DNA from 4 places in the Pigmentiphaga aceris genome. Region 1 is predicted to be linked to each of the others. Evidence: predicted binding sites of a transcription regulator. Region 1 holds the regulator's gene; each other region holds the start of a gene.
What was found. The regulator LexA, encoded in region 1, represses DNA repair genes until DNA is damaged. The targets are predictions, from matches to a motif close to ACTGTATNNNNATACAGT.
Positions count from the first base shown of each region.

Region 2: the regulator LexA is predicted to act here: its motif matches at 2,465-2,482, upstream of imuA (translesion DNA synthesis-associated protein ImuA).
Region 3: the regulator LexA is predicted to act here: its motif matches at 1,575-1,592, upstream of recA (recombinase RecA).
Region 4: the regulator LexA is predicted to act here: its motif matches at 2,375-2,392, upstream of FXN63_RS05930 (PA0069 family radical SAM protein).

Region 1 is NZ_CP043046.1:2,200,316-2,204,527, forward strand. It holds gene FXN63_RS09330 (TerC family protein) at 384-1,118, shown strand; gene FXN63_RS09335 (hypothetical protein) at 1,385-2,200, opposite strand; gene lexA (transcriptional repressor LexA) at 2,224-2,919, opposite strand; gene FXN63_RS09345 (asparaginase) at 3,031-4,005, shown strand.
Region 2 is NZ_CP043046.1:3,805,990-3,810,201, reverse strand. It holds gene FXN63_RS16560 (error-prone DNA polymerase) at 1-154, opposite strand, end outside; gene FXN63_RS16555 (Y-family DNA polymerase) at 160-1,602, opposite strand; gene imuA (translesion DNA synthesis-associated protein ImuA) at 1,532-2,254, opposite strand; gene FXN63_RS16545 (H-NS histone family protein) at 2,704-3,159, opposite strand; gene FXN63_RS16540 (class I SAM-dependent methyltransferase) at 3,247-4,023, opposite strand; gene FXN63_RS16535 (TonB-dependent receptor) at 4,114-4,212, opposite strand, start outside.
Region 3 is NZ_CP043046.1:4,951,093-4,955,304, reverse strand. It holds gene FXN63_RS21385 (sensor histidine kinase) at 1-468, opposite strand, end outside; gene FXN63_RS21380 (response regulator transcription factor) at 792-1,472, opposite strand; gene recA (recombinase RecA) at 1,744-2,829, shown strand; gene recX (recombination regulator RecX) at 3,234-3,758, shown strand; gene FXN63_RS21365 (hypothetical protein) at 4,049-4,212, shown strand, end outside.
Region 4 is NZ_CP043046.1:1,410,615-1,414,826, reverse strand. It holds gene FXN63_RS05945 (glycosyltransferase family 2 protein) at 1-333, shown strand, start outside; gene FXN63_RS05940 (DMT family transporter) at 326-688, shown strand; gene FXN63_RS05935 (hypothetical protein) at 824-1,129, opposite strand; gene FXN63_RS05930 (PA0069 family radical SAM protein) at 1,247-2,359, opposite strand; gene FXN63_RS05925 (aminotransferase-like domain-containing protein) at 2,540-3,967, opposite strand; gene FXN63_RS05920 (c-type cytochrome) at 3,971-4,212, opposite strand, start outside.

The sequences.
Region 1 (4,212 bases):
CGCACAAACACTGAGTAACGAAACCCTCAATATTCACCAGCCCCAACAAATAAGCCCTGTGGTTTTTTCGCCCATCAAGCATATTCGAACAAGCTCAAAACCCCCGCCCACCGGGCTTTCCAGCGCGTAATGTTTGACTTTCCTCCGCGATCCCGGAAAATGGCGACACGGCGTATTCGCCGTCCCTCCAAAGGGGAGTAGTTCGCGGGGTCAGCCCGTGCATGCAATCGTCAATACGTGGGGCACACAGCCCCTCCGGTTGCATGGACCGTCATCTAACGGTTGAACAAGACCTTTGCAGCCTGGTTCCATGGCTTGCATCGGTTGCTCCCGCATCCCGTACGCCATGTTGCCAGCCGAGGTTCAACCGTCTGGAGACCAATATGGAATGGATGTCCGCGCTAGCCGCCGAAGTTTTCACTACACAGTTTTTCTTTGCCCTCATGGCGATCGTAATGATCGACATCGTGCTGGCCGGCGACAACGCGATCGTCATTGCCTTGGCCGCCCGTAACCTTCCGCCCGACCTGCAGAAAAAAGCCGTGCTCTGGGGCACGGTTGGCGCAATCGTCGTTCGTACCCTCATGACCATCGTTGTGGTCTGGCTGCTGAAGATCCCCGGTCTGCTGCTGGTGGGTGGCTTGGCACTGCTGTGGATCGCGTACCGTCTGCTGACGTCTGACGACGATGGTCACGGTGATCATGGCGGTCAGGCAAGCTTCGCAGCTGCCATCAAGACCATCGTGATTGCAGATGCGGTCATGGGCGTGGACAACGTGCTGGCTGTTGCCGGTGCCGCCAACGGCAGCTTCCTGCTGGTGGTCCTGGGCCTGCTGATCAGCGTGCCGGTGATGGTGTGGGGTAGCCGCCTGGTGCTGAAGCTGATGGAACGTTATAGCTTCATCATCTACATCGGCTCGGCTGTGCTGGTCGTCACCGCTGCCAAGATGGTACTGAGCGAGCAACTGCTGAAGGGCTGGATCACGGATAACAGCTGGATCGTGTGGCTGGTCTACCCGGTCGCACTGATCGGCGTACTGGGCTCTGCATGGCTGGTTCGCAAGTCCACGGAAGCCCGCAAAACCAAGACCACTGGTGAAGCGGTGTTGGTGAAGTAAGCGGACTGATGTTGATCGCCGGATGCCTGCCTCGGGCATCCGGTCACGCTGCCTCCGACGGTTTTTTTCCTGCCTGCCACGCATCCCCGCAGATGTTTGGCAGGCAGTTGTCTTTGGCAAACCGCATTTAGCGCGCTGCATTTAACAGCCCGCAATGCACAAACTGCGCTTGGCAAGCCACGATCAGAAATCCATCGCCGCCAGTGGCTTGAATGTACGCACTGAATCCAGCGCCAAGCTGGATTCGCAGGGTCAAGCCAACAGACTCAAACTGCTGCGCGTCGCAAAGTGAAGGGCCACGGCGAGCGCATTTTCATGCGTGAGGGCACAATCGGCGCGGTCTGAGCGCTGGGGGCCTTGGCCTGGACGCTGGTACCAGCATCATCTTCAACCGGTCTTGCATCGATGCGGTCAAGCGGCAACTGCGGCACAACAATGCCGGGGCGCAGCGCGATATCGCGCGAGACGGCGATGCGTCGTGCTGCACGCACCAGCAAGGTCATTTGCAGGCGTTCGGCACCATCGGCCTGCATGATGACGCGCAACGCAGCAGGGCTAGCATCACGGGCAGCCGACAGCGGGCGGAACAGCAGGCAGATGCCTTGTGACTGGCGCATGGCACGGTCAAGCCGATGCATGGCTTGATCGTTGGTGTCTGCCGGTGCCCAGGCAACCAGCGCGCCAAAGTCGTCACGCGCTGCTGCTTGTTCGATTGCCCACAATTGTTCCGAGGCGCGATTGCCGCCAATGACCAGCAGACGTGAGCGTGCCACGCCCATTTTTGCCAAGGCAGAGACGCAATCGCCGGGTGGGTTGAGCAACAACACGGTGCGGCTGCTGCGTGTGAGCATGTGCAGTACGGGCACTACTGCATGCAATTCAGCCAGGCCGTCGTCGGGGACCAGCAGTTCGCTCAGGCGCGACACCGGCCACCCGCCACCGGGCAGCTCACGATCAAGTTCGTCATGGCCGGTGGCCAGACAACGATTGCCCGAAGGATCTACCCGCGACTGCGGATTGGTTTCGACAAAGGGACGGAAGGCCGGCGCGGCCGATGTATGTGCAAAAGCGGCAACACTCATGGCGACACTCATCATCGTTCTCCTTAATGGATCAGGCCGGCGCGGATCAGGCCGACAGCTATGCCTTCCAGTGCGAAGTCGTCACGGTCGCCCACGACGATTGGCTGGAAATCCGGATTTTCGGGAAGCAGTTCCACCCCGCCGGGCAGCAGACGCAGACGCTTCACCGTGACTTCATCGCCCAGGCGCGCCACCACGATCTGGCCGTCACGGGCGACGGTGGCTTTGCGCACTGCCAGCAGATCGCCTTCGAGAATGCCGATGTCGCGCATGCTCAGGCCGCGTACCTTCAACAGGTAGTCCGGGCGTTCGTTGCCGAACAGGATCGGATCGACCCCGATGTGGGCGTCGATATGTTCAGTGGCAAGAATGGGGCTGCCCGCTGCCACGCGGCCGACCAGCGGCAACATCCATTGGGTGGTGGCTGGATGGGGCAGGTCGGCCGGAACATCGGGGATACGCGTGGTGGGTTGTACGGCAGACCCAGCCGGGCGCGTATCGGGTGCGGGGGCTTTGATGCGGATACCGCGTGAGGTGCCGGCAGTGAGTTCAATGGCGCCTTTGCGCGCCAGGGCCTTCAGATGTTCTTCCGCAGCGTTGGGCGATCGAAACCCCAGCGCCTGGGCGATTTCTGCGCGCGTCGGCGGCATGCCGTTGCTTGCAATGGAATCGCGGATCAGGTCAAAGATTTGCTGTTGTCGCTCGGTAAGCTTTTGCATGGGGGCTCCATCGCTTGATTGACTGTATTTTTATACAGTATTCGATCCCTGGCAAGCACTGGTTGAAATGCGCCTTTATGATTGCGCACCAACCTAACTGCGGACCTTTCCATGCCCGTCTCCCTGCGTGTCCTTGCCACTGGTGGAACCATTGCCGGCGTTGCGTCGTCGTCTGCATCCAGCACCGACTACCAGCCCGCCGCCCTGGGTATCGACACCTTGCTCGACGCCGTGCCGGCGCTGCGAGATGTGGCCCAGGTAGACGGTCGGCAGATAGCCGCCATCGATAGCCGCAATGCGTCACCGGAATTCTGGAAAGTGGTCGGTCGCGCCGTGCAGGACGCGTTGGATGATCCTGCCATCGATGGGGTGGTGGTCACGCATGGCACCGATACGGTGGAAGAAACAGCGTGGTACCTGCACCTGACGCTCAAGAGCAACAAACCCGTGGTGATGGTCGCGGCCATGCGCCCCGCAAGCTCTTTGTCTGCCGACGGTCCGCTGAATCTGTTGAACGCGGCACGTGTCGCTGCTGATCCGCGCGCGGCCGGGCGAGGTGTGATGCTGGTGTTGAACCACCAGATTTTCGGCGCACGCGGCACACGTAAAACCCACACCATGCGACCTGACGCATTCAGTTCCGTCGATGGCGTGTTGGGGCAGGTGCATGACGAGGTGATCGACTGGACGATCCGCAGCGAATATCCGCACACTATGGCCACGCCGTTTTCCATCGACACCCCCTTGGTCGATGTCGAGATACTGATGGCCTATACCGGGGCCAGCCCGGCACTGATCGATGCAGTGCGCACCAGCGGGGCAGGGGGGCTGATCTGGGCAGGGTCGGGCAACGGCAGTGCCAGTGACGATGCGCTGGTCGGGCTGCGTCGGGCGGCCTCGGCTGGCCTGGTGGTGGTGCGCGCCAGCCGTACCGGAGATGGTCCGGTGCACAAGCAGGAAAACGATGTACCCGAGGCAGAGCGTCTGCTCAATGCCGGGACCTTGAATCCGATACAAGCGCGCATTCTGTTGATGCTGGCGCTGGGGCATGGCATGTCAGCTGCCGAGGCATTCACAAAATTTTGAATGATCGTGTTCAGCCGGCGCGTAGCGCGTCGGCTTGAATGGGCGACCACCTGCAGATCAACTGCGACAAGGTGCTGCTCCCTGGCACCACACCTGGGTCGACGCTTCCGGGTATCGCATTCCAGATGCCCAGCCTCTCTGACAAAAAGCATGGTTTCCCGCCACAAACTTGATCCCACTTTGCTTTTTTGCTAGGGGCCGTGCATA
Region 2 (4,212 bases), 1.6 Mb from region 1:
TCCGTTCTGCGGGTGACGACTTGGCTTGGGCACTGGGATCAGCGCCACCGATCTGTCGGCTGGCTTGCGCGTATGCCTCGGAAATCTCCGACCTTCGCGCATCTCCCGGCAACACATCACCCTGTACGACATCAGCCTGTACGACATCACCCATGAAACTCACCCGAATATCCCGTGCAGGAACCACTTGATATCGGCCCCCGGGTTGCGGTCCTGGTACAGCCAGTAGCGCGTGGCGTGCTCGTCCTCATAGACAAAATAATCCCGAATCGCAAGCTGATCCCACCAGCCGCTTTCAATGCGTTCGGGGCCACGCACTTTGTGCAAGGGCGTACCGTACAACGGTCGGTTATCACGCATCACCAGCGCAATCGGGGTGTCGAGCAGCCAGAAGGGCCGGTCGGCAACGGGCGCATCGGGCAGCTTGGCAGGGCGGTGGTTGATGGGGGCCCAATGATTGGCAACTTCGGGTCGGTGGTCGGCGCGCGCGGCGACTTGCAGCACCTGTTCCGGTCCCAGTCTGGCGGTCAGCAATTCGACCAGACGACGACGGTCGGCCGGGGTGCCGCCCGGCTCAGGAAACAAGGAATCGCTGGGCGGCGCAAAGGGGACGGAATCCGGGGCCTCCAGGCCGATCTGAATGACCGGCGCAAGCAGTTCCAGTCGCCCCAGGCGTTCACGCAGCAAGCGCACCAGGTGCTCGGGCTGCCAGGCGGGTTCGGCCAGCGCGATATCGACCCGGGTAGGGGCAATGGCGTGGCGACCACGTTCGTGTTCCAGCACCAGGGTGATTTGCGACACGGCCCGTTGCTGAACCGCCAGCCAGCCGCACAGTTGCTCAACCAAGTGACGGGCAACAAACAAGGCCGCTTCTGCGTGATCGATGCGCGCGATCAATTCAATACGTCGGCTGAATGATGCAGGTGCAATCACCCATTCGAACAGTTCGGGTGTATCTCCGTGGGCGGCATCCAGGGCCTGTATCAGCGGTTTGCCGCAGCGGCGTTGCAAGCCGGCGCGGGGCAGGGCACGCACCGCCCCCAGGGTGCGACAGCCCAAGCCGTCGAACCAGTCTCGATGGGGGCGTGCAGCAGGGAGCCAGGTGCACGGCATGGTGTTCAGGTGGCGCACCAGGGGGGCCATGCGCAGCACACGTCGGCCGCGTCGTGCCATCAGCCAGGCACCGGTGGCGGTGGGGGCCATGCCCAGTTGCGCATGCAGGCCAAGCGCGGCAACGGTGCTGCGGATACGCCTGCACAGGTTACGCGGCCCGCCGAACAGGCGCAGGCTGGCCGCCACGTCCAGCAGCAGGCTGTCTTCGTCGGCATGGGCCAGTTCGGGCGTGTATTGCAGCAAGGCCAGGGCGGTGCCGTCACGCGTATCGGTTTCGCGCAAGGGCTGGCGCTCGATCATGAGCACATCGGGAGCCAGTGCCGACAGGCTGTTGCGACGCATGCCGGCCTGCAGTCCCTGGTCGATGGCCTGGGGGCTGAGCGCGATGGCACACTCGTGCTCAAGCACCACGACGGCCTCAGTGGGCCAGGACGTGTGCAGCACGTCGAGGCTCAGCCGCGACAGGTGTACGCAAATCCATAGGTGCATCAGAGACATCCGGGTAGAGCGGGGGCAGGGCGCTGATGTCGAGCGCAACATGCACGGGTTGGTCGCGTGCGGGGCCGCGACGTTTGGTGATGCCGACTTCAACGCCACCTGCGGCGGCTTTCAGGGTCAGGCGCAAGGGGGCGGGTGATGACTGGCTGGCGGCAGACAGCGGCCGCAACATGAAGAACAAGGTGTCGCTTCCCTGGGCCGCCACGTGCAGACGACGCAGTGATTCCGGGCGGATGTTGCGTGCCCAGAAGAGCAGGGCGGCACAACAGCCCGAGCGCAATACCTGATCGGCTGCCCACAGGGCGTCGTTGGCCTGCGTCGGGCGCAGCCACAACAGGCGTTCGGGCGCAGGCTGCCAGGCGCGCCAAGCGGCAATGTGTGGAATATGCGGGGGTTGCAGCAGCACGATGGGCTGCTGCGCGGGCAGGCGGGCCAGGGCCGATTGCAGCAGACGGAGTTCGCCTGCGCCTGGCCCTGCCGTGAGCAATTCGGTCAGGCTGCCTTGGGGCCAGCCGCCACCGGGCAATTCCGCCGACAACGCGGGATGCCCGGTGTCGACGCAATGCCCTGCGTGCCGGACAAGCTGAGACCCACGCCAAAGCGCAGGATGCAGTGCATCCAGACTGGTCGCGTGGGCAGGCACCTGATTGGTGAGCTGGGCCGCGGGCTGAAGATCGGCCTGAAGTTCAGGCTGAACCGTGGTCTTGAGCGCAGACTGATCCGAAGGCTGACCAGCACGGTGACGCGCCTGGGTAGACGACGCGCTGGACGAGGTTCGGGTCGTCGGGCTGATTGAGCCAACTGCTACATCACTGCCTGAGATCGGAATGGGCATGGCATCGGCTGGGTTGATACTGTATGGATATACAGTAACCCAATTCCGTGCCTGCGTGCAGCGTCAATGTTGGCGAGCAAACGACAAACGGTCGAGTTGCCATCGTTCAATAGCAACACCGAACGCGGGTCCGCCGCTTGGATCGAGCATGCCAATCGTCTTTGTCTGAATACCAATCAGGCAATGAGCATGCTTGGCTGAAGCCCATACCCAAGGTATTCCGACCTGGGTATTCCGCCCTGGGTGTTCCGACTTGGTTAAGACTTGCTGTCGATTTCCTGCAAAGCCCGGCTCAGGGCCGACATATCAAGGCTTTCCTTGCGGGGCGGGGCGGCCTTGACCTCGATGCCGAACAACTGGGTCACCGGCAGCAGGAAGTCGTCACGCTTCTGGCCAGCGGCTTCGGCTGCCGTGATCCAGTTGGGTGCACGACCCTGGCCAGTCCAGGTCAGGCCGGTTTCGGGATCTCGATACTTGATGCTGGCAGCCTTGCGGGCACGCACGACCGGAGGCGGTTTGGTGCGCCACTGGCCTTGCGGAGAAACCGCACGTTCCAGGTCTTCGAGCGTGATGCCGTATTCGTCCATCTGATAGACGATTTTTTCAATGACGGTATCGCGCTGAGCACCTTGTAAAGACTGGGCTTTTTTCTCGAGCACGGATATCTGTTCCAGCAATGCCGTGAAACGACGGCGCGAAGGGGATGTGTTCACTTTTTGCGCGCAGAAAGAGGGATAACGGGATCGTAGGTCAGTATCACCCCATTGGGGGTGAGGACGGTAATGCATACGATATTGTTATTATTCTACGACTGCCAATGACGCAATTGGTTCTGCCACCACCACATAATCTGCACCCAATCGGATGCCGTTGTTCTGCGCAACCAGTCCCAGGGCGCGGCTGCGCAAGGATTTCACGTGCGCATCGAGCGCATCCGCCAGAACGCGATCCTGTAATCGTTTGATTCTATGGACACACATGTCCAGCTGTCCGTTAACAAAGCGCTCGCGGTAGCGGATCGGGAAGTGTTGCACCGTATCGACGCGAAATCCGGCTTGCTCCAGGTGGCGTACCACCCAGTCCGACGGGTATTCGCGGTAAGGCAATTCCCCTGCAAGCAGCAGGCAGGCATCACGCAGCCGGCCAATGTCGACCAGCAGCCTGCCGCCTTCGTCGGCGGGGTAATGGGTAACGTAAGGCTCAAGCCCGATAAGATAAAGCCGTTTTCCGACGAGAGGAAACAGGCGCTTGAACAGACGGTCCTGGGTATAGGGCGCAAAACCTTCGACCGCGCCCAGCAGGTAGTCTGCCAGCACGATGTCGAAGCGCTCACCTGCCAGCAGGTTCTGGTCGCTCCAGTTGCCCAGCACCAATGAATCCTGGGTGCGCATCTGCGCATCGAAGTCTTGATGCAGTTGTTGGGCCATGGACGCCGCCCCGGTGACGGCCGACCAGCGTTCCGTGTCCAGCCCGGTCAGCCAGCGCATGGAATGCTGGCCGGTGCCTGCGTCCAGCACACTTCCCCAGGCTTGCTCGCCTTGGTAGTCACGGATGAAATCGAATAAAGGATCACTCATAGGGGTGCGAGAATAGCAGCGTCCCGCAGCCAGGCTCTGGCGGGCGGGACGCGGGACCATACGTACTAGACAGATTTCAGGCGCGGGTGCTCAGAAACTCAGGCGGGCACCCAGGGTGATGTTGCGGCCGGCCAGCGGCGCGGCGTCCTTGATGAACGAGGTATGGTTGTAGGCCAGCTTGTCGGTCAG
Region 3 (4,212 bases), 2.8 Mb from region 1:
GATGATCACGCCCTTGATGATCTCGTTGGCAAGCTGGGCGCGTTTTTCCAGGGTTTCGGCCACTTGGACCAAGGCGGGTTGTGCGCCATCCGTACCGCGCAAGTCCACCCAGGTATAGGCGATGCGGATACCAAAACCGCGCAGCACATCGTCGCGATACTGGATCACGCCTGGCAATGGCGGTTCAAGCTCAGGCGGCAAGGGCAGTTCGCGATCCCCGCCAAGGTGTTCACCCCGACTGCCCAGTACCAGATAGAACACGCTGTCGGTGGCGTCGGCACGCAGCATGTCGGTGGCGGGCAGGGGCAAGCGCAGGCTGGCGCGACCATCGACCTGGCGCACCTGCTGCGCCAGAACCAGCACGTTGTTGGCCAGGCCACGGTCATACGGCGCGTTGGCAATGGCTTGCGCCACCACATAGGTGATCGCCACGCTCATGGGCCACAGCAGGAACAGCGGTGCCAGCATCCAATCCAGGATTTCGCCGAACAGCGAGCGCTGCGGCGGCTCGAAGGTCGGGCCGACCGAGCCTTGCCGCAACGCGGCGAGCGCCTCCTGATTGAGTTCCCCGCCCAAGTGGGTAGGCCCGTGCGGGTTGGACCCGTGCGGTGGCGCGGGGGGCAAAATCAGCGGGAGGAGTTCAACAGGCAAGGTTCAGCAGACTAGGTTGGGCGGAAAGGGCGCGCAGCGGTATAAGGCGGGGCTGGGGAGAGCGAAAACGGCAGAACGGAGGCGGGGCCAGGCCTTGGTCAAAAGGCTGGGGTGCCTAAAGCGGGCGCACGACCCGCTTTTTATGCGCTGGCCTGGGTGGTATCGCGTTCCAGGCAATAACCCAGTCCACGCACAGTGGCGATTTTCACGCCGGGCTCCAGCTTCTTGCGCAGGCGATGTACATAAACCTCAATGGCATTGGTGCTGACTTCCTCGCCCCATTCGCATAAGTGATCGACCAATTGTTTCTTGCTGACCATGCGGCCACTGCGCTGCAACAGGATTTCCAGCAGGCTGACTTCGCGCGCCGATAGTTCCACCGCCTGTTCATCCACGGTGACGACCCGGCCGACCTGATCGAAAGACAGACGACCGTGTCGCAATACGGCAGGACCGCCGCCTGCGCCCCGTCGGGTCAGCGCGCGCACGCGGGCTTCCAGTTCGGACAGGGCAAAAGGTTTCGCCATGTAATCGTCGGCACCCAGGTCCAGGCCTTTGACCCGTTGCTCGATGCTGTCGGCCGCCGTCAATATCAGTACTGGCATGTGCGAATTGCGAGCGCGCATGCGCCGCAACACTTCCAGCCCACTGAGTTTGGGCAGGCCGATATCCAGTATCAGCAGGTCAAAGGGCTGGGCAGCGAGTGCCGCATCGGCAGACGCCCCGTCATGGACGGCGTCAACCGCATAGCCGTTCTGACGCAACGAACGCGACAGTCCGTCGGCAAGAATGCTGTCATCTTCGGCGATAAGTATGCGCATGGTACGAATTGTACGAGGGGGACTTGAGACTGGCTATACGGGCCGTACCTGGGGTAGACCGGTTCCTTGTGGTGCAGATCCCACCAGGACCTTGCTATCCACACTGTTTTTTTATACAGTGGTGGCCGATGACATAATTCGGGCCCGACGCAGATGTCTTGTTGGCAGAACCAGGTAGTTGGCCTGGTCATCCGCAAGCACACCGTACGGCTTGACCGAAATCCAGACTGAACCCTTGGGCTGAACAGCCCGACATCTCAAAGGACGATACATGGAAGACACCAAGGCCTCCAAGGCAGCTGCCGCCGCTGCAGCCGCGGCCACGGCAGAGAAATCCAAGGCGCTTGCCGCCGCGCTCGCCCAGATCGAGAAGCAGTTCGGCAAGGGTTCGGTCATGCGCTACGGCGACAACGAAGTCGAACATGACATCCAGGTCGTGTCCACCGGCTCGCTGGGCCTGGACATCGCACTGGGCGTCGGCGGCCTGCCGCGCGGCCGTGTGATCGAAATCTACGGCCCGGAATCCTCGGGCAAGACCACGCTCACGCTGCAAGTCATCGCCGAAATGCAGAAGCTCGGCGGTACCTGCGCCTTCATCGACGCCGAGCACGCACTCGACGTGTCGTATGCATCGAAGCTGGGCGTGAACCTGACCGACCTGCTGATCTCGCAGCCGGACACGGGTGAGCAGGCGCTTGAAATCACCGACGCGCTGGTGCGCTCGGGCTCGGTCGACCTGATCGTGATCGACTCGGTTGCCGCGCTCACACCGAAGGCTGAAATCGAAGGCGAAATGGGTGACTCGCTGCCGGGCCTGCAAGCCCGTCTGATGAGCCAGGCTCTGCGCAAGCTGACCGCCACCATCAAGCGTACCAACTGCATGGTCATCTTCATCAACCAGATCCGGATGAAGATCGGCGTGATGTTCGGCAACCCCGAAACCACCACGGGCGGCAACGCACTGAAGTTCTACGCATCGGTTCGCCTGGACATCCGTCGTACCGGTTCGATCAAGAAGGGCGATGAGGTCGTGGGTAACGAAACCCGCGTCAAGGTCGTCAAGAACAAGGTCTCGCCGCCGTTCAAGAGTGCCGAATTCGACATCATGTACGGCGCGGGCATCTCGCGCGAAGGCGAAATCATCGACCTGGGCGTGACAGCCGGCATCGTTGAAAAGTCGGGTGCCTGGTTCAGTTACAACGGCGAACGCATCGGACAAGGCAAGGACAATGCGCGCGAATTCCTGAAGGATCGCACCGCCATGGCCTACGAGATCGAAAACCGTGTGCGTGAACAGCTCGGTGTGGCAGCGCGCGCTGCCGGCAAGGCCGTCGCTGCCGAAGGCACGGCAGAGTGAGCGGCGAACGGCCTGCCCGTCCGGGTTGGCCGTCCGCGCCCGGTCGTCGCATTTACGAGGATGAGGACGACGACGAGCCGTTCGAACAGATTCTTGGCCGGACTTCCGGTCAGGAATCTGGTCAGACAGCTGGGCGAACGCAGACACCTGCGCGAGCTTTTGCCCGAACGTCCAATCAGGGGTCTGGTGGAGCGTCGCCTGTAGGGGGGGCTGGGGCTTCATTCGGAAAGTCCGCTGGAACATCGTTCGGAACATCCAGCCAGGCGTCCCGTCGGGACTCCGATGCCCCATCGGAAAGAAAATCCAGCGGCAGTTTCGGCTCCAGTGCTCGCAAGCAATCGTCTCAGGCCGCCGACAATGGCGGCTTCAGTCGTTCCAGCGAGCAAAAGGCACGCAAACGCGGTTTGCCACAGCCTGAACCCGTCGTGATCGATGGCTTCACCCGCTCAAGCCAGCAGCCTGTCCTTAAAAAACCCACGCGCCCCGATGGTCCGTCGCTGAAAATGCGTGCGGCCGATTACCTGTCGCGCCGTGAACACAGCCGCTTCGAGCTCGCCCGCAAGCTGGGGCGATGGTCCGATGATCGCGATGAAATCGAAGCGGTGCTGGATGCGCTCACGCGGGAAGGGTGGATGTCCACTTCGCGCTTCGTGCAAAGCGTGGTGCACCGGCGTGCTTCCCGCCAGGGAACCTCACGCATCATCCAGGAGCTGCGTCAGCACGGGATCGACCAGGCCGAGATTGCGGCCGTCAAACCTGAACTCCAGGCGTCGGAATTCGTGCGTGCCCAGACGGTCTGGAGCAAGCGCTTCGGTGCCGTGCCTCCCGATCGCGAAACCTGGGCCAAGCAGGCCCGGTTTCTTGCCGCGCGAGGGTTTTCGCAAGATGTCATCCGGCGGGTTCTGGGCGGTGGCGAGGACGAAAACTGACGCGTGTCAGCACGTCAAGATGACGCCTGCATGGCAGTCTTGGCCTAGGGGTAACCAGGTAGCAATGCGGGCGGTGCGTTATACTCTTCGGGATTTTTCGCCCATGCGAGAAGGTCGTCGGCCCGCAGTGTCATATATAAGACTCGGATAACACTCCAACCCGAGGCTTATAAGGCACAGACAAGGCCCGGACAGGAATACGAAGACGTTGGTCGCAGCTTGATCAGTGGCTTTTTCTTGCGCCGGACACCTGTCCAAGCGGTGCATGGCACCCGCTCGCAAGCGTACGGATGTCACTGATCGACCTGATTCACCCTGAAACTGTTGCGGCACTGCACCAAGATGTTTTCAGGGTTTTTACTAGGTCGTTCTGTGTCAACGTGTATCACGTTTACCGGTGTACTGACTTCCTTGGCATATGGACCGGCCTTCGCGCCGCGTTTCTTTCAGGCTC
Region 4 (4,212 bases), 790 kb from region 1:
GGTGGACAGACCTCGTGGAGCAAGCTCAAGCTGGCGCGTTATGCCATCGACAACCTGACCAGTTTTTCCAGCATGCCGCTTCGCTGCATTTCCTGGGTGGGCGCAGGCACGCTTGCGCTGGGGCTGGTGGTTGGCGTGATCAGCCTGGTACAGAAACTTCGTGGCGTGGGCGTGGAAGGTTTCACCACGGTAAACCTGCTGATCATCATCATGGGAGGTGCGATCATGCTCAGCCTGGGCGTGATCGGCCATTACGTCGCGCGCCTGTACGACGAAATCAAGGCACGACCGGTATATCTGGTGAAGCCGGCAAGGAAAGAACCGCGTGAATGATCCCCTGATCGCCTTGCTGGCGGTGCTGTGCAACGCCTCGGCGCAAGTCGCCATGAAATTTGCCGGCCGCGCCGGCATGAGCGGCGCAGACGCCGCCGAATCCGTCAGCCGCTGGATGGCCTGGCTGTCGCCGTGGCTGCTGGCGTCTGTGGCGCTTTATGGCCTGAGCTTCCTGCTGACCATTCGTGTGTTCGCCAACAACGCCTTGTCAGTGGCTTCGCCATTGATGGCCGGCCTGACCTTCATCTGCATCGTGATGGCAAGCTGGCTGGTGCTGGGCGAAAGCATGGATGTGCGCAAGATTGGCGGTATCGTGCTGATCCTGGCCGGCATCGTGGTGCTGACCTACCGTTGAGCCTGTCGATGTCTTGCTTCTCCCCGCCATGCTGCAGTTGATAAACACGCTGAGCATGGCGAAGCAGCTCCGGTGGCTTAACTGATCGGCAGGGACGACAACGCAAAGACGCGCAAGGTCATGCGCACGCTTGCCTCAGCGGAACTCGCCGCTGACGATTTTCCCGTCCGCGTTCAGGCGCGCGAAAAAGCGGCTGTTGTCGCTGCGCACTTCCTGCGTGGCCATGTCTTGCGGCAATACCAGGGTCACGTCGGGGTACAGGCGGCGGAATTCGAATGGGCCGGGCTGGGTGGCGATGAAGGCGTCGAAGGCGCGGCGATCAACCACGCGGCCGTGGACCGGGGTGGGTTCGGCAAGGCTCAGGGGTGCCTTACAGCCGCCCAGCAAGGCCAGGGCAACCAGGGCAGCGGCCAACGGGGCGGCGAGCGGGGGGCGTGACATGGCGAAACTCCGGGCTAGGGTGGCGCAATGGGGTAAGCAAACGGGATAGGCAAACGGGGTGGCAAGCCTGACAAGTAACCATTATGCCCAAGCCACGACCGACCGGCGCATTTGCAATCAGAACAAGCTGGCCTGTCGCACGTCACGCGATGGCGGGCGGAACTGCGAAAAATCCAGCGTGATCCGCTCGCGGTTGAAGCCCAGGCGTCCGGCAGCCTTGATGAAGCGCTGACGGATCAGGTCAGCCCAGATGCCCTCGCCTGTCATCCGGGTGGCGAAGTCACTGTCATAGTCCTTGCCGCCGCGCATGTCCTGAATGCGCGAGATGATACGACCGGCCCGCTGCGGGTAGTGCACCTCCAGCCATTCGCGGAACACGTCCGTCAGTTCCCAGGGCAACCGCAAGACGGTATAGAACGCGCTTCGTGCCCCGGCATCGAAGGCGGCAGCCATGACCTGTTCCATGTCCTCATTCACAAAGGGAATCTGGGGCGCAAGGCTTACCCCCACCGGCACCCCGGCTGCCACCAGTCGGCGGATGGTTTCCAGCCGGCGCGCGGGCGATGCTGCACGTGGTTCAAGAATGCGCGACAGCTTCGGGTCCAGCGTGGTGATGGTCAGGTAGACCGCCGCCAGTCGGTCGGCGGCCATGGGCGCGATCAGATCCAGATCGCGTTCCACCGCGCTTGATTTGGTGACCAGCGCAAAAGGGTGACGCGCTTTTTTCAGCACCTCGATGACCGAGCGCGTCAGCCGCAGTTCACGTTCGACCGGTTGATAACAGTCGGTGGCGGTGCCGATGGCCAGCTGGCCGGGGGCGTAGTCGCGGTGGGCCATTTCAGCCCGCAAGGCTGCCGCCACATTGCGCTTGGCAATGATGATGGTTTCGAAATCCAACCCCGGCGACAGGCCCAGGTAGCTGTGCGTGGGGCGGGCAAAGCAGTACACGCAGCCATGCTCACAGCCCCGATACGGGTTGATCGAGCGATCAAAGGGAATGTCTGGCGAATCGTTGCGGCTGAGCACACGTTTGGCATCTTCGAAACGCACTTCCGTGGCGGGCGGCGTGGGGTTGTCGAAAGGGTCGTCGCCATCGACAGGAGCATCGACACCCGTCCAGCCATCGTCCACCGCTTCACGCGCGTCGGTATCGAAGCGACTCGGGGTGCGGCTGCTGGTGCCGCGTCCCTTGATCGCGGTGGGGTGGATGCGGATGGGATGGTCGCTCATGGTGCTTCGGCTGATACTGTATAAATAAACAGTATTCCGAATAAGCAGGAATGGCAAGTCAGGTAGGTTTAGGACGACCAACTTCGAGACGACCAACGGATCAGCGCTGTCACAACATGCAGCAGGGCAAACGCAGCAAAAAGCGTCAGTCAGACGCTGCGCTTGTATATCAGTGCCCCATCAACACATCGCGTGTATCAACCCGCCGAGCCTAGCAAACGCAGCCTCTGCCCGCATATCCCACGCGTGCCCATAGTTCAGCCGCAGACAATTCAAAAAACGCGGATGCGACGAGAACATCGGCCCTGGCGCAATGCTGATCCCCGCCGCCAAGGCCTGCCGATGCAGCATGCGGGTATCGATTTCACCGGGCAGCTCGACCCACAGAAAGTAGCCGCCCGCAGGTCGCGTGGCGCGGGCACCGGCGGGAAACCTGGCACCGACTGCTGCCATCATCTGGCCCTGCCGAACCGACAGCTCATGGCGCAAGGCACGCAGATGGCGGTCGTAGCCACCACGTTCCAGATACGCCGCGATGGCCGCCTGCGCGGGCATCGACGTCGACAGACTGGTGCTCAATTTATGCCGCGCCACCGCCCGGAAAAACCGACCCGGGACGGCCCATCCCACGCGATACCCCGGTGCCAACGATTTGGAAAACGACCCACAGTGCATCACCAGCCCCTGGGTATCGAAAGCCTTGGCAGGTGCCGGACGATTCGCGCCGAAATACAGTTCGGCGTACACATCGTCTTCGATCAGCGGCACGCCGTGGCGCGCCAGCAAGGCCACCAATTCGCGTTTCTTCGGCTCGGGCATCAGGCTGCCCAGCGGGTTCTGGAAGCTGGTCATCAGCCAGCAGGCGGCTGGTTGATGTTGCGCCAGTGCACGGGCCAGCGCGGCCAGATCGATGCCTTCACGGGGATGCGCTGGCACTTCGATGGCACGCAGGCCAAGTCGTTCAAGCGACTGCAAGGCGGCATAGAAGGTGGGCGATTCCACAATCACTGTGTCACCCGGCCGCGTGACCGCGCCCAGACACAGGTTCAGTGCTTCCAGCGCGCCGTTGGTGATGACGATGTCGTCCGGTGTCACCGCCATGCCATCGACCTGATAACGCAGCGCGATCTGCCGCCGCAATTGCGCATTGCCGGGGCTGAGATCATCCACAGCCTGCCAGGGGTCGAGTTGCCGGATGGTGCTGGCCATCACCTGCCCGAGCTTGGCCATCGGAAACAGCGCCGGATCGGGAAACGCCGAGCCGAACGGGACGACCTCACGTTGCCGGATCGACTCCAGCATCTCGAACACCTGGCTGCTGACATCGACCACGTTGGAGTCCGGGTCGATATGCACAGGCGGCTCGGGCTCAGGCGGCATGGTAGCCGTGCCGTGCACCACGTAATAGCCCGAGCGATCACGGGCGCGGATCAGGCCCTGCGCTTCCAACAGGTAGTAGGCCTGGAACACGGTGGACGCGCTGACACCACGGCGCGCACTTGCCTCGCGTACCGACGGAAGTTTTTCCCCAGCACGCAGCACACCGCAGCGAATCGATTCGGCAAGATCGTGGGCCAGCGCTTCGTAGCGCTTAAGCGATTCGCCCACGTATCAGCGCCCCGACTCCCGGGCCGCTCGCACGTCAAGCGCAGACGCGCCACCCGCCTGATTGCCCCAGCTGTTGCGCACATAAGAAACAACCGCTGCCACGTCTTGATCGTTCAGCGTGTGGCCGAAAGGCGGCATGCCGTGCGGGCGCGGATTGCCGGGCGTGGCAGGCGCAAAACCGCCCGACAAGACCATGCGAATGGTGTTGAGTGGTGATGCCGCCACCACCGAGATGTTGTCGCGCA